DNA from 2 places in the Paenibacillus sp. KS1 genome. Region 1 is predicted to be linked to the other one. Evidence: riboswitches for the same ligand, from Rfam matches in the RefSeq annotation. Region 1 holds a riboswitch; the other holds the start of a gene.

Region 1 (8,073 bases):
ATGCGGCGCATATAGGGCTCTGCAACGGCAAAGAAACCGCATGTAGGACCGCCGTAAGATGCTGCAATGCCAAGCGGCTGGGCATCTCCAACACATACGTCGACACCTAGTTTGCCAGGGCTCTCCAACATAGCAAGACTCAGTGGATTCGTACTCATGATGAGCAGGCCTTTATTTGCATGTGCAATCGGTTCAATGGCGCGCACATCTTCAATGCATCCGAAGAAGTTCGGGGACTGAATCAGTACGGCAGCAGTCTCGTCCGTGACAGCACGCTCCAGCTGAGCAAGGTCAGTCACGCCGTCTTGATATCCAATCTCGACTACTTCAACATTAAGTCCTCGAGCCATTGTGCGAACAATCTGTCTCGCTTCTGGATGGACAGTGCTCGAGATGACAAGCTGCTTGCGCTTCGTTGCGCCAACCGCCAGTGCTCCAGCTTCTGCAAGTGCAGTAGCGCCATCATACATGCTGGCATTGGCAACAGCCATACCAGTCAACTCGCATATATAGGATTGAAATTCAAAGATTGCTTGCAATTCACCCTGACTGATTTCAGGTTGATAGGGTGTATAGGCTGTATAGAACTCTGATCTAGAGACTAGATGCTGAATGACTACAGGGATATGATGATCGTATATTCCAGCACCAAGGAAGCTGGTATGGCTCTCACTGTTAGCATTGCGGGAGGCCAATTCCTTCATATGCTTCATCATGGCTGCTTCATCTAATGGTTCAGACATTGGCAGTACTCCATTGTAACGAATGGAGGCTGGGATATCGCGGAATAGCTCGTCAATGGAAGAGATGCCGATCTGCTGCAGCATGTCAGCCTGATCTTGTTCCGTCACTGGAATGTAACGATGCTTCATGATGGATTCGCTCCTTTGGCAGGGGTCGGGATTCGTTTATAAAATGGAGTCGAGACGACGCGGGCTTTCAACTGCTTGCCGCGAATTTCGACAAGAATTTCTGTATCCAATTCAGAGAATGCGGATTCAATCAAGGCCAGCCCTAGATTGCGCTTTAATGTCGGCGACTGTGTTCCTGTTGTAACTTCTCCGATCACGCGCCCATCTGCAAGCACTGGATAATGGGAGCGAGGAATGCCTTTGTCGATCATCTCAATGCCAACCAGCTTTCGTGCCGGTCCATCGGTCTTCTGCTTCGTTAATGCTACACGGCCGATGAAGTCGCCCTTATCCAGCTTGACGAATCGTGCTAGTCCTGCCTCAAGCGGCGAGATATCGGCTGTAATTTCTTGTCCATAGAGGGGGAGACGTGCCTCGAAGCGCAAGGTGTCTCTAGCACCAAGCCCTGCTGGGAGCAAGCCGAACGGTTCGCCCGCGCGAATCAGTTCATTCCATACGTGTGCTGCATCCTCTACGGACAAGTAGAGTTCGAAGCCATCTTCACCGGTATAGCCTGAGCGAGACAGCAATGTTGATACGCCGCAGACTTGTGCATCTGATAGGAAATGGAATGGTGCGAGCGAATCAATAGGTGCTTCAGTTACCGCAGCAAGAATAGCTTGGGCATTCGGCCCTTGAAGGGCAAGCAATGCTGTGCGATTCGATACATTGGTCAAGGTAACGCCATGAATCAGGTGTTTCTGCAGCCATGCGTAGTCTTTATCGATGTTGGAGGCATTAACAACGAGCATGTAACGGTCGCTCTTCATCTGATAAATGAGAATATCATCGACAACTCCTCCATCAGGGTAGCACATCAGCGTATATTGTGCTTTGCCATCCTCGAGCCGCGATACATCATTTGTTGTCATCTGTTGAAGAAATGTCAGGGAGGCAGGGCCGCTTACGATAAATTCACCCATATGGGAGACATCGAATAGACCTGCATGTGTACGAACTGCTTCATGCTCTCGCTGAATGCCGATAAATTGAACAGGGAGCTCCCAGCCGCCGAAGTCAATGCAGCGTGCACCCGGATAAGCAGAGTATTGATCAAATATTGGCGTTCTCTTCAATTGACTCATGAATTCACCTCGATACGCGTATTTGGACTAATTATCGGTATACGAACATAAAAAGGACAGCCGAAAGAAAAGTGGATGCATCGCATCCTCTCATTCTCTCGCTCTGTCCTTTGTACCTGAGAGTGTCGCCGATTGTCGCAAACAAATTGTTTGTTTCCGTGTCTACCATCGACTTTCCCCTTGGGTGACTGTATTCGTTTTCATGAATAGCAGTGCTCTCCAGAGGTGCGTCCGGTAAAAGTCCTTTTGCCTGAGAGATTCACCCATTCAGGCTTACTCCTTCGGCGCTGCTATGTCTCAGCAGTCTCTCCCTTTACCATCATTCGCCATTTTCAGCTGTCATCTCTACATTAGTTGAGCTTTCCACACTTTGTCAATTGATATTTTCTTCACAACTGATTTCATAGCTTGTCATATTGACAATCATGCATATCTTGCAATAATCTAATGGTGTTATAATTACCCAGTTTAATCGTAATTCGCGAACGAGGAAGGTCGGGAGAGTTTGACAATTGCGATTGTCAACACCGAAGGAGCAAGTTGCCAGCCGCCGATTGGCAATGAATCTCTCAGGTTCCATAACCGCCATTCTGACGCAGCTCTGGAGAGTGCATTTTCTATGCCGCCAAAGGGGTAAGTTCAACCGCAGTTGTGGCTGTGGAGGAACGGGAACTCTCAGGTACCGAGGACAGAGAACAAGGCGACAAGGCCGCTTCCTGTCCATTTTTACGATCTCGATTGGATAGACGGCCTGATGAATGACATTATGAATGAAATGGGGCGTTGACATGAGTGAAGTGAAGAATGGATTGTTGTATAGTGAAGAGCATGAATGGGTAGTTGCCATAGAAGGCAATACGGTACGGGTTGGCATTACAGATCATGCACAATCCCAGCTGGGAGACATCGTATTCATCGAATTTCCGCCAGTAGGAACCAGCTTGTCCGCAGGGGACAGCATGGGATCAATTGAATCGGTGAAGACCGTATCTGAGTTGTACTGTCCGGTATCCGGAACAATTACGAAGGTCAATGATGGATTGGAAGCGTCGCCAGAGCTTGTGAACAGCAGCCCCTACGAAGATGGATGGATTGCAGAAGTTGAAGTAGAAGGCAGCGTTGAGGAAGCTGTGAAGCACTTGCTGAATGCAGAGCAGTACACGAAGCTGATAGATGAATAGTTGAAGGAACAATAGGTTGAGAATCTAAGAACCTGCTGTACCGGTATCATGCTGGTGCAGCAGGTTTTTTCATTTGCTTTCTGACAAATTTCGATAGGATTCACCGCCGAAAAGGAGTACAATATAAGCATCGACAACTAGATGTTGCAATGCTAATAAGAATGCTAGGTGAATGGAATGACAATCGCTTTTTTTGATTCTGGAATCGGTGGAATAACCGTGTTGGCTGAGGCTATGAAGCATATGCCGCATGAACAATATTTATTTTATGCAGATACGCTGCATGTCCCTTATGGGACGAAATCTCAATCCGAAGTAATGCGCCATGTAGATTCAGCTGTGGAAGACATCATGCAGCACAATGTTAAGGCGCTTGTTATTGCGTGCAATACAGCGACAAGCATCGCAGCGTCTGAACTAAGACGGAAGTACGACATTCCGATCATCGGGATGGAGCCAGCAGTCAAGCCTGCCGTGGAAATGAACCGCGACAATGGCAAGCGTGTGCTTGTATTCGCGACAGCTTTAACCTTAAGTCAGAACAAATACCATACATTAATCAGTCGAATTGACGAGGAACATATTGTGGATTCGATTCCCTTGCCGGAATTGGTAGAATATTGCGAGCAGTTAAACTTTGATAAGGGAGTGATAGGAGACTACTTCGTGCATAAGCTTGCTGGATTGGATTTGAATCAGTATGGAACAATTGTGTTAGGATGTACACATTATCCCTATTACAAGCACATATTGAGAGACATCATCCCTGCTCATATCCAGCTTATAGACGGCAGCCATGGCACCGTGCAGCGTCTAGCACAAGTAATGCAGGAAAACCAGCTTAAGCAGTCATCGGATACGTCAGTTCGCCCTTCAATTCAATTTATGTGTTCAAGTCATGAGCAGCAATACATAGACAAGTTACAGACTGCACTCTATACCTATCAGACCATCGGGGGAATGGATACGAATGAACAATCAATTGTTCGAGCTGACGGGGAGCAGTGCTAAGCTGATCCCGATGCTTCCTGAACATAAGGAAGATTTATATGAAGCAGCATCTCATCCTGATATTTGGCACTACTTGCCGCGCACCATCCGCAGTCTTACGGATGCAGAACGAGTGATTCATGATGCTGTTCTGAACCGCGAGAAGGGGACTGAGTATCCATTCGTTGTCATTGATCAGCTTACAGAGCGAATTATTGGCGCAACGAGAATAATGAATATGTCTGCCTTGCATCGATATGCCGAGATTGGCGGCACATGGTATCATCCTTCTGTATGGCGTACTCGCATCAATACAGAGTGCAAGTATTTGCTGCTGCAATATTGCTTTGAACAGCTGCATACGATTCGTGTTCAGCTGACGGCAGATGTGCGCAATGAGCGCTCGAATCGCGCCATTCAGCGGTTAGGAGCCGTATACGAAGGGAAATTGCGCCGACATCGGGTGATGGAGGACGGGTATATTCGCGACTCGAATGTGTACAGCATAGTTGATGAGGAATGGCCACAGGTGAAGGAGAGGCTCGAGCAATATTTGCACCAGGTGTATGTGTAGTTATACCGCTATTCAATCGTTCAATTCACAGTTATGTATCAATAATACAAAGAGAGGATGTGCCCACCAAGTAGATGGGGCTAACATCCTCTCTTTCTTATATGATGATTAAGCCGCTCGCTTATAGGACAAAAGTAAAGATAATGATGGATGTTACAATACACGGCAGCCCAATTAAAAACATCGTACCGCTAAATTTAATATTTCTTCGTTGGTCTTCTTCTGGAATATGGCCCATATTAAATTTAAGCTTCGTATCATCCTTGAATAGACCCGAGAAAAGGGAACCGACTACCCACAACCCTAAACCTAAATAGCAATTGATGTTGAATAAGGAGTGGAGATCTCCATTTTGCCAAATGTACACATACAATACTGAAAGTACAATGAAAACGAGCCCAATTGCAAGACGTCGTAAGATCATATCATACCTCCTCGAATTCCACTATTACCCATCATACACCAAATTCAATCTATGTGAAAGTTAGATCAAATTAAATTCGAATAAAATCAATCAAAAAAAACGAGTAATGAATTTATGATGGCGAACAAGGAGACTTATGAAGCCAGCATCCTTACGAAGTTACTTGTACACCCTGAGATGTACACAGAATACGGAATGTATCGCTATCCTTCTTCAAAACAACGGCGTTAAATCCTGATGTTTCATTTGTATCGGTATGACGAAGTGATAACCAACCACGATCAAGCAAGAATATCCGATCCAGGCTGCCGGAATCTGTTGCAATGGATGCTTGCAGCTGATAGGCACTGGAATACACAGTTAGATGCTCTTCAATATTCGTTGTTTGAATTTCGACTCCTATCAATGTATATGAACTAGGCCAGACACGCGATTGCTCGTACTCGATTAACCACGGCATGTGTGGTCCAATGTAGGCCGTCTGAAAAGAGATGCTGGTTCCGTCTTCTAATGGAGCGAGTTGATGGTTAGGTCCTATGTAAGGTATTCCTAGACTTCTTGCAGGTTCAATAAATGAAGGCAACCCTCCTGTTACTTCTAATGCGACTCCGAAAATCCCTGCACGCTGAGAGGCAAATGCAGCGAATGCTGAGCCTAATGGCGTCTTCTGTGCTTCTTCTAAATCCTCTAAGGCGATGAGTTCAATAAATCCCTCTCTTAAATAGGCAACCTGCCCAATTGTTCCTGGGAACGGAATGACTTGCTTCGTAAATATAATGCCAGTAGTCTCTTGAATAAGATGGACTGCTTGAGACAAATTAGGTACTGCCAGTGTAACATGATCCAAAAACAGCATAGGAAATCCCTCGTTTCTTCTCAAATTACAATATTAATTGTCTGTTATATGTTGCTTCCAATGAGTAACTAGTTTTTCTAGTCGCAGCTCTGCTTCTCGTAATAATTGAATCTGTTCTCTTATCTCCTGAAGTCGTTCTTCATAAAATGCTGCAGCGCATTCAGCTTGATGATTGCTATTATTGCTGTTATTGCTGTTATTGCTGTTACGCCCTGGCAACCCTTCACAGTTCTGAATCAGGCGCGCTATCTCATCAGTGCTAACTCCAAGCTTCAAGAATAACTGGATCAGCTGAACGCGCTGGACATCGATGTCTTCGTATATGCGATACCCATTCTCTGAACGAGCGGGGGACAGCAGATGCTTCTGCTCGTAATAACGCAGGGAACGAAGACTGACTCCTGTAAGCTTAGATAATTCAAGAATATGCATTGTTGGTACCAACTCCTTCATAATGCGGCCACAAACATAGTGTAAAGGATGACATGATGTGAAGGTCAATACGTAATAATCAATATTTCTATGAGCGAGCAGGAAATGTAAGAGTAGGAACCAGTGAGGTGGCTATTTCATTATCAGATTTGAAAAGTGTATGGTGTGTTGATTTCAAAAGGAAAGAAGAGGGCAGCTAACCACAATAGGATGTTGGTTAGCTGCCCTCTTTATTACGGCTTCGTTATCGACGAATGTGATAGTTGCAGGATCTGATGGTGTATGTTCTGTTCGGACAGACCGCCATGATAACAGATAACTGTGTCAATCGGATATTTGGTCAGCTTGTCGAGAGAGTGAATTGCACTGTCCATGTCCAGTGTTGCATGCGGGACGGGGCCCTGCAGCATTCCATCGACGCTTATCATCGCGTCGCCGGCTATCAAGATACGGCTGCGTTCCAAATAGACGCTGACATGCCCTGCTGTATGGCCAGGCGTGTGGATAATGTGGATTCCGCCGCAGTAAGGAAGAACTTCATTATCCGTAATTAATCGGGTTACGTTCGCTGATGGATGCATATCGCACATGGCCAGAACCTTAGGACGATGTTCATCTGGCAGCAGCGGCAGAAGCTTCGCCATAGCTTCATGGCTTGTCTTAATGAGTGGATATTTGCCTTCTATGTAGGGGGCGTCTTCGTGGTGCGCTATCACTTCGAGATTGCCGTTCTTGGATGATACCACATCAGGCAGACTCCCGATATGATCGAGGTCTTGATGGGTAAGCAGGACAGCATGCAATCGATCTAGCGGCACGCCTGCTTCTTGCATCGCCTGCTGGATTCGAATCCAATCCCCTGGCATCCCAGTGTCGATTAGTATTGCATCCTCTTCATCCCATATTAGAGTAGGATGAAGTGCTACTGGTCCTCCGATGCCTTCAGATTCCAACTCTAACATCATGATTCCTGGTGCAACGATCATTGTATATCCCTCCATCGTGAGTAAGGCTTGCCATTACGTCTTAGCATAGTATGTTTTATCACGGATGGAATTTAATATCAATAGATAAATATTTAATCATAACACATAAATAATTATTTGTCAATATGCACATCGAATCATTATGTACATTGAATCATCTTGAATTTACGATATTGAACGATCAAATTCGTATTCAACAGAAGAGAAGCGGTATCCATCCGGATGCCGCTTCTTCAGTCATCTATATCGCTGCGTCAACGATGATTAAGGCAGCATACGGCCTCTCGTGCTGACATAGAGAGAATACCATTCTTCACGTGTCAATGTAATGGAAGTTGCATCCTTGCAAGCGCGGATTCGCTCTGGATTAACAGTACCAATTACGGGCTGAATATGTGCTGGATGTCTCATTAACCATGCAAGTACAATCGCTTCGCAAGTTGTGTTGTATTGAGAAGCTAGCTTCTGAACAAGCTTAGCGGTAGATTGAACCGATTCGGGTTCATTGTCAAGATTTCGTCCAGAGTACAAGCCTTGCGCCAGCGGTCCCCAAGATTGAATTTGAATGCCGTTCATGCGGCAGTACTCTAGCGTTCCATCTGGGAAGGTATCGTCGGCAGCTGCTGCTTGATTC
Region 2 (8,073 bases), on a different contig from region 1:
CGCCGATACAACATTTCTCCCTCGTCTGCAAGAGGATCGAATTCGGCAAGAAGAATATGTGTGTATGGCAATCCTTCCAAGTCGCCGCGCTGAATAGGACTTGCCTCTGGATGTTCTGCCGGAATGTCTTCGAAATAAGCTTCAAAACCGCTGAGCAGTGCGTCGCGAGTGATCACGTAATCATCTCCGTACCGTTGATAACTCTCGCTTGAACCACTAGCGTCCAACATCGGATATATCAAGATTTGTCTTGTTGGCATCCATTCCTTCTGCACCTTGAGCCGCAAGGACGTTACTAGCGCAATATGTCCGCCCGCACTATCACCTGCCAGTGTAATATCATTCGGATTTCCTCCCCAAGATACGGCATGCTCACGCACAATTTGTGCAGCCTTATAGGCATCATCATGAGCGGCTGGATAGGCATGCTCTGGTGCCAAGCGGTAATCTACCGCTACCACGATCGAGTTCCCCTTGTTAGCTAATGCTCTTAACTGGCGGTCATGCGTTGTGAAATCCCCGCTTATAAAGCATCCGCCATGATAATAGATCATAACAGGAAGATTAGACGCATACGACGGTCGGTAAATGCGTAAAGGGATGGAATCGATCGTATGATCAGTGATTTCCCATATAGGCTCCGCTTCTCCTGCCAACACAACCGATTGTACATAACCTTGACGGCGCTCCTGATAGCTCTGCTGTCTCGCAGAAGGACGTCCTGATTCAATAAATTCCTTAACGATGCTTCGAATGCCTGGTTCCAAATCATTCAAGCGCTCCATGATGTGAACTCTCCTCCGACTGAAATACATGATGTAATAGCATAATTCCATCAATATTCATGTTACACGCGAATGATCGAGGAATGCAATCCTTTCATCGAACGGGCAGCTTGAACTCCAGTTGTGGAATATAATTCTTATCCGGGCCTTTTCTAACAAACGGCTTAATGACGATTAAGCTAGGCTTCACCTTGAACGGCTCGTAAGAGGTTGAGAACACCATTCCTGTTCCTTCTCCTGAACCATTCCCAGCAATTGCATTCTGTTCATTTCCCTGCTCATCCTCGATATCGAACTCCAGATTGAGGAACCCATCAACTTTATAGCTATCCGGTATTGCATCCAGCATTTTACGATAATCTTCTTCTCCGCTTGCCCCGTGGACACCGACGAGCAAGCGGGTTGTGATGGGGGTAATTTCGACTCGATCGATCGACATATTTATCGAATCATGTGATTTGGTCTCTGATGTCTTCAGGATAATCGTTCGCTCCGTATCCTTCTTGATCGGGAAGAGAAACTCGTAATTCTCATCCACATCAGCCAAATACACGACCATCTTCATTTCGAACGAGTCTGGAAGCTCAAGATCAGCAGAATCTAAAGCGGTAACGATTATCGATTGCGGAGCATGCTCCCCACCCGGCTGGAGCCCCATCCCGGTATTTATTTGCTTGTCTCCCATATAAAAATCGATATTATTGGCTCGCTTGCTTAGCATGCGCTGCTTGTTCCATAACTGAAAAAAAGAAACCTTCGCCGCTTTCGAATCTTCTCTACTGAGCACTAGAGATAGCCTGCTGCCATCATACATCATCTCAGAAATCGTGAGCGTCACTCCCTTATGGGTTACGCGCTGATTGACTGAGGTGACCATCCCCTTTTCTCCAGCGGTTTGCAAGCCAAGATCCCCCACCAGTTTGAATACGCTATCCATGAACGGAATCTGCTTTAACGTCTGTGCGATCGCTGGAGAGGCAAGACCCGAGAAGATCATGACCATCCCGAGGCTCGCTACACCCGCTGTTGAAATCAACACTCTGCGCAGCCAGCGGTTCTTCCGACTTCTTCTCTTCCGTCCAGGAAGCATCTCGTCGATGATCTGGTATGTCCGATCCATTCGGTTGCGAACGGATTCTGGCAGCTCGCTAATATATGGTTCCCTAAGCTGTTCCAGTCGCTGATCGATAGGCAGTTGTATGTCTTTCATCCGTTCATCTTCCTTTCTTCAGTATCATCCAGCCATTCTGCGAGCGTGTGACGTGCCCGATGCAGCCGTGTCTTCACCGCGCCCACGGACATATCCATCATCTCGGCGATCTGATGCATAGGCAAATCCTGAAAATAAAACAAAATAACAATATTGCGAGATACTTCCTCAAGCCGATAGATCGCCTGACGCAAATCAAGATGATCACTGTATTCAGCCGTGGCAACACCAACTTCTGGGAGTTCAGCCAGCATGATGATGCGAGCCTGCTTCCGCAATATCATATTGCATTCATTGATCAATATCCGAAAGAGCCAAGTCTTAAAATAGGCATGATGATTTAGGTTTGTCAGTGCGCGATAAGCCTTGAGCACAGTCTCCTGCATCGCATCTGCACAATCCTCGTCCCTTCTGACGATCGACCTGGCCATGTTGAACATTTGGGCTTCATGCTGCTTGATGAGTCGAATAAATGCTTCTTTATTACCTTCCTTAGCCAATCTCACTTCTGTCTCTATATCGCTATGCAAGCCGTTTCTACTCCCTTCTTTACCCCATACACGCGAATCAAACTGTCAATTAGATGCATAAGATAGGCAAAAGGTTTCATTAAACGCAAAAAAACTGCCAAATGTTCACTTTCATGCATTTGGCAGTTTACTTAAGAACAGGAATCGCTTCCTGCTTCTATTTATTTTTCGGATTCCCTATGCTTCCAATATAGACGCGTCTCAGACACGACGACTCCAGACAAACCGAGCAGTGCAACTAAGTTCGGCAGCGCCATTAATCCATTTACAATATCAGCAAGCTTCCATATCATATCCAGCTTGATAAATGCCCCAAAGCCAATGATCGCAATGAACATAAGGCGGTACGGCAGAATCGATTTGACACCGAATAAATAAACCATGCACCGTTCGCCGTAATAGTTCCAGCCAAGAATCGTCGTGAATGCAAATAAAATCAAGCAAAACATAAGAATGAGGGAACCGTATGGCAGCGCAGCATCAAATGCTGCCTGTGTCATGGCCGCTCCTTCCATTGGGCCATTCCATACACCCGTTACAATCAATGTTAATCCTGTAAGCGAGCAGACGATGATCGTATCGATGAATGTTCCGGTCATTGATATGAGTCCTTGCTCAGCCGGCCATTTCACCTTCGCAGCCGCGGCCGCAATCGGTGCGCTTCCGAGACCTGATTCATTGGAGAATACACCTCTTGCAATCCCGTTGCGGATCGCCATCATAACCGTTGCTCCCAAGAAGCCGCCACCTGCTGCTGTTGCATTAAACGCGCCTTGGAAAATTAACGACAGTGCGTGCGGTATCTGATCCGCAAATGCAATAAGCACAACAAAGCTCGCGATAAAATAGATAATAGCCATGACAGGAACAATTGTCGTCGTCACATGCGATATACTCTGAATCCCGCCAATTGTAACAAGCGCGGTCACGATAGTCACGATTGCCGCAGTGACTACTGCAGGTACACCAAGGCTTGCTTCTGTAGAAGTGACGATCGCATTAATTTGCGGAAATGTACCAATTCCAAGCAAGGCAACCAGTACTCCGCTAATCGCAAAGAATACAGCAAGCGGCTTGAATTTCATGCCAAGTCCCTTCTCAATATAATACATAGGACCGCCTAGCACTTGTCCATTGTCATCAATGTTGCGATACTTGACAGCAAGCAATCCTTCCGCATATTTGGTGGCCATTCCGAAGAATGCAGCAACCCACATCCAGAATAATGCACCGGGTCCACCCACCTTAATTGCAGAGCAACCCCCACGATATTACCAGTTCCAATTGTCGCCGCCAGCGCAGTAGCCAATGCCCCGAAACTGGATACATCCCCTTCTCCCTCGTTCTTCGACTTGAATATTAACTTCAAGGCGAGCGGCAGGCGGAACAACTGTAGCGCTCCCAAGCGGATCGTTAATAAAATTCCCGTTCCTACTAATAAAATAAGAAGCGGTGCTCCCCATACCATGTTGTTCAATTTGTCTAACCATTGTTCCATCATTGTCAAATCAGTTCCCCTCTTTGTGAATAATAAAAAGAGTCAAATCGAATGATTTGACCCTGGGGACATGTGTGCAGAATAAATAACCTGACGTAAGTGACATACCTAAATAAGATCATCATACCAATGACTTACGATTTTTCTACGCTTCTGCATCCCTGTCCTTTTACCTGAGAGTTTTAACGAATCCACGAGAATCAAATTCGTCTTGCCCCTTCGGTGCCCCAATCATGGAGTCTCTCCAGAGTCCTGTCCATTTACGGTCCTGCTTATACGTATTCGAGCTCAAGGTTCGATATGTCTAAGCGCCTGAGAGCTTACCCCTTCGGCTAGACGATTCGTCTATCTCCCGCAAACTTCATCCAGTTATAAAGTTGTAGGTAACATTATAGTAGACACACTATCATTGTGCAATGATCCATTGCATTGTAATTTATCCCATACCATCTATCACACATGTGCTTGGTGACTGTAATATAGGGATCTGGCCTCATTTAATAAATGAATGAGTTCACTCACATTCTGCACATTCGTATCGTAATTGGTAAAGCATGCACGCAGCGTTGGTACACCATGAATGGTAAATACGGATAGCCACACTTTCCCTGTGCTCAATACGTGTTGATTCACAAATAGAGCGAAGTCCTGGTCGTTTCGTGTCCATGCTTCTTGATCAAGAAAGCAAATGACAGGCAGCACGGTATCATTGGCAACTGTCCAGCCAGATCGCATTAATTCTTCTCGGAATAGCTTGCCCATTTCAACTTGATGTCGCAAGACAGCCCGATATCCTTCCCAACCCGCTGTAGCCAGGGATAAATACAGCTTCAATCCTATAAATCTCCGTGACCATTGAATGGAATGCGTATATGGATCAATCGTGGGCAGCTCCTCACCCTCCTTCGGCATATAATCTGCCGTTATACGGAAGGTTTCATTCAATATACGTGAATGCCGTGTGAAGTACATGCCCGCCCCCATCGGAACGGACAGCCACTTATGAGCATCAAACGCGATTGAATCTGCTTGCTGGATACCATCCATATGGAAGGACAGCTCGGAATCCAATACGATTGCGCCGCCATAAGCAGCATCCACATGAAGCCACATCTGTTCATGCTCCGCTACTGCCGCGATTTCCATTAACGGATCAATTGCACCGGCTCCCGTCGTTCCCGCTGTAGCAATAATAAGAAATGGGGCAAAACCCTGCGCGCGGTCTATACGTATTTGTTCTAATAACGCTCCAATATCCATTTGCAAGGAATCGTTCGTACGAATGGAGCGAATTGAATTCGTTCCAAGCCCGCAGGAACGAGCCGCTTTCACCAATGAATGATGACTCTCTTCAGAAGCATACAGAATGGGTGGCTTCTCCCGAGCTGCTAATCCGTCTGTTGCATACTTTGGAAAATGATAAGATAGAGCCGTTAAGACTGCAGTCAAATTGGCTTCCGCTCCCCCAGTCGTGAAGGTTCCATCAGCAACATCACGCGAGTAACCAAATTGAGTGGCGAGCTCACGCAGTACATAATTCTCAATTTCTACGGCAAGCGGCGCATGACTCCATGCAGCAAGCTGGGGGTTAAACGCCGCTGTTATCGTGTCTGCCATAATCCCCATAAAGTTCGGGCGGGGATTGTATAAGCCATAATATCCTGGATGTGCTGTGTGCACTTGATATCGACGCAGTCCTTCTATAACATGCTGAACCGCAGTTTGAGGCTTGACAGGAGCAGCAAAGTCAATTTGCTCCGCATACTGCACAATCTCTGATGGGATTAATTCAGGGGCAACTGCTACCTCGTCGGTGTATGATAGATACTGACTGATCTTCTCTAACGTATATGAGCCTAGCATATACTGTTCCTCAGTTGATAGATCCAAGATCGGATTCTGTCTAAGCATACGGAATCCAGCAACTCCCTTCCACTGTTCAATTCAAGAAAGATGTTCCAATTGAATAATAGCTTACCGACCAAGACGACAATTGAACAGGTACAGTTTATCAGCTCGCTATGAGGACAGACCATTTATCACTCTATTATACTTACCGTCCTTCCATTTACATCGTTTTTCGAATATGAGCGCAAGATTTCGAAATCTCAACTCAAAAAAACCGCCCCTATTACCTAGAGGCGGTGTCTATTGCTTCCTTACTTTCTCATTTACTCAGGCAATCGGTATACAGCAAAAGGTTCACCATACCGATATCGACGGCTTATTTCATCCAATCGGTTCAACTGTTCTTCATTAAGTTCGACATTGACACTCGTTATATTGTCCTCTAACTGCTCCACCTTCGTCGCTCCTACAATGACTGTCGATACACAAGGCTGGTGCATAAGCCAAGCTAATGACAACGAGCTTGGGCTGCAGCCGATGTCCGCTGCCAATTCGCTCACCTGTTCACTTAACGCAAACCGTTCTTCATTGAAGAACTTGTAGAAATTCGGATCCGTATCTGCTCGTGACCCAGCTGGCTTCTGATCTTCTACTCGATATTTTCCTGTCAGAATTCCTCCTGCAAGCGGATAATATGGAATGATTCCCACCCCTTGATCCTGACATAGCGGAACCAGTTCCAGTTCTGGCGTTCGATCAGCCAGTGAATAGCTGGTTTGCATGGACACATAACGATTCAGACCAAGCCGTTCACTGATGCCAATCGCCTTCATCAGCTCCCAAGCAGCGTAGTTAGACGCTCCGATATACCGCACCTTGCCTGAACGTATCATATCATCAAGCGTCCGCAGCGTCTCCTCAAGTGGAGTATGCGGATCAAATGTATGTATTTGATACAGGTCAATATAATCGGTATTTAGCCGCTTCAAGCTATTGTCTAATTCCTGCTGCAAATGAAAGCGAGATGACCCGCGCTCGTTCGGCCCCTGTCCTCGAATTAATCCTGCCTTCGTTGTCAGCACGACATTGTGTCGATTGCCTATCAGCGCCTCACCGATGATGCGTTCTGATTCTGAACCAGCATAAATATTAGCCGTATCAATAAAGTTAATGCCATAGTCCAGCGCTTGATGAATAATTCGAGTCGAAGCCAGCTTGTCAGCCCGCTTGCCGAAAGCATTTGTTCCTAATCCAAGCACTGACACCTTCAATCCACTATTGCCAAGACGACGATATTGCATGACGATCAACTCCTTGCTTTCCTTATTTAGCAGTAATTATATCACAAGCTATCCCCTTGATCTGAATCCGATCAAATATGTGTCTGCCTTATGATTCCACTTCCGCGCACAAAAAAAAAAAAAAAACTCATGCAGGCATGAGTTCTCAACAACAATAAAGAATCCAGAATCTCTATGGATTACAAGACATTTATACGAATGGAAAAATCGTCGGACATTGCATTGGAAGGCTGATGCTGCATGACTCTGGTATCGGAATTAATGCCCTAGGTTGACAGAATGTAGCTTCAACCATCAGCGGTATTGTAAATTTCACGATAAGCTCCAAACACCAATCCAATTGCAACTCAATCGTTAGGCTGTCAGTAATTCGTGCAGCACAATGGATATCGAATATTTGAGAAGTAATGTTGGATTCATCTAATGGGAGCGGTAAGCAGAGTGATACTTTCTCGTTGTTCTTGACTAATAGTGTAAACGTGCATGTTTCTCCTGTTCCGCTATCTGTTAACGTAATTGTTACCTCTGCAGAGCACGTCGTCAGTACAATAGCTGCTTGCGATCCGATAATGGGCAGCGGCAGCCGCTTTACAACCGTGATGCTGCATTCTCCCATAGCTGGCACTGCATTGCAGCTTACAAGCACTTGCCAACCGCCAGCAATTGCTTGTTCTACGAAAGCCCTGCAGTTTTCGGGAATAGACTCTTCCACGATGAAATCACTCCGAGTAACAACCCAATCGAACAGTTTGCTGACAGAAATGCACTCTAAAGGACGTACAACTAGCGTCGTAATCGTAGCTGTAACAGGAGGCGTATTATCCGCCTGAGCGGTAGCCGTGTTGGTAACCACCCCTTCTAACAAAGGAATGACTGTAATGATAATCGTCTGTTCTTGTTG

What was found. A riboswitch is a leader RNA that binds a small molecule or an ion and turns the genes downstream of it on or off. The one in region 1 is predicted to bind glycine.
Region 2: another riboswitch for glycine. It lies ahead of BBG47_RS16270 (alanine/glycine:cation symporter family protein); the one in region 1 lies ahead of gcvH (glycine cleavage system protein GcvH).

The regions. Positions count from the first base shown of each region.
Region 1 is NZ_MAIS01000015.1:35,537-43,609, reverse strand. Features, by position in the region: gene gcvPA (aminomethyl-transferring glycine dehydrogenase subunit GcvPA) at 1-872, opposite strand, end outside; gene gcvT (glycine cleavage system aminomethyltransferase GcvT) at 869-1,996, opposite strand; glycine riboswitch at 2,098-2,221, opposite strand; glycine riboswitch at 2,225-2,319, opposite strand; glycine riboswitch at 2,483-2,591, shown strand; gene gcvH (glycine cleavage system protein GcvH) at 2,785-3,177, shown strand; gene murI (glutamate racemase) at 3,355-4,188, shown strand; gene BBG47_RS07410 (GNAT family N-acetyltransferase) at 4,148-4,741, shown strand; gene BBG47_RS07405 (DUF5316 family protein) at 4,863-5,165, opposite strand; gene BBG47_RS07400 (VOC family protein) at 5,317-6,021, opposite strand; gene BBG47_RS07395 (MerR family transcriptional regulator) at 6,055-6,453, opposite strand; gene BBG47_RS07390 (MBL fold metallo-hydrolase) at 6,687-7,439, opposite strand; gene BBG47_RS07385 (aldo/keto reductase) at 7,704-8,073, opposite strand, start outside.
Region 2 is NZ_MAIS01000046.1:25,282-33,354, forward strand. Features, by position in the region: gene BBG47_RS16255 (alpha/beta hydrolase) at 1-785, opposite strand, end outside; gene BBG47_RS16260 (DUF4179 domain-containing protein) at 880-1,995, opposite strand; gene BBG47_RS16265 (sigma-70 family RNA polymerase sigma factor) at 1,992-2,525, opposite strand; partial or broken gene BBG47_RS16270 (alanine/glycine:cation symporter family protein) at 2,687-4,032, opposite strand; glycine riboswitch at 4,175-4,281, opposite strand; gene BBG47_RS16275 (pyridoxal phosphate-dependent decarboxylase family protein) at 4,477-5,934, opposite strand; gene BBG47_RS16280 (aldo/keto reductase) at 6,195-7,172, opposite strand; gene BBG47_RS16285 (BMQ_0737 family morphogenetic spore coat protein) at 7,363-8,073, opposite strand, start outside.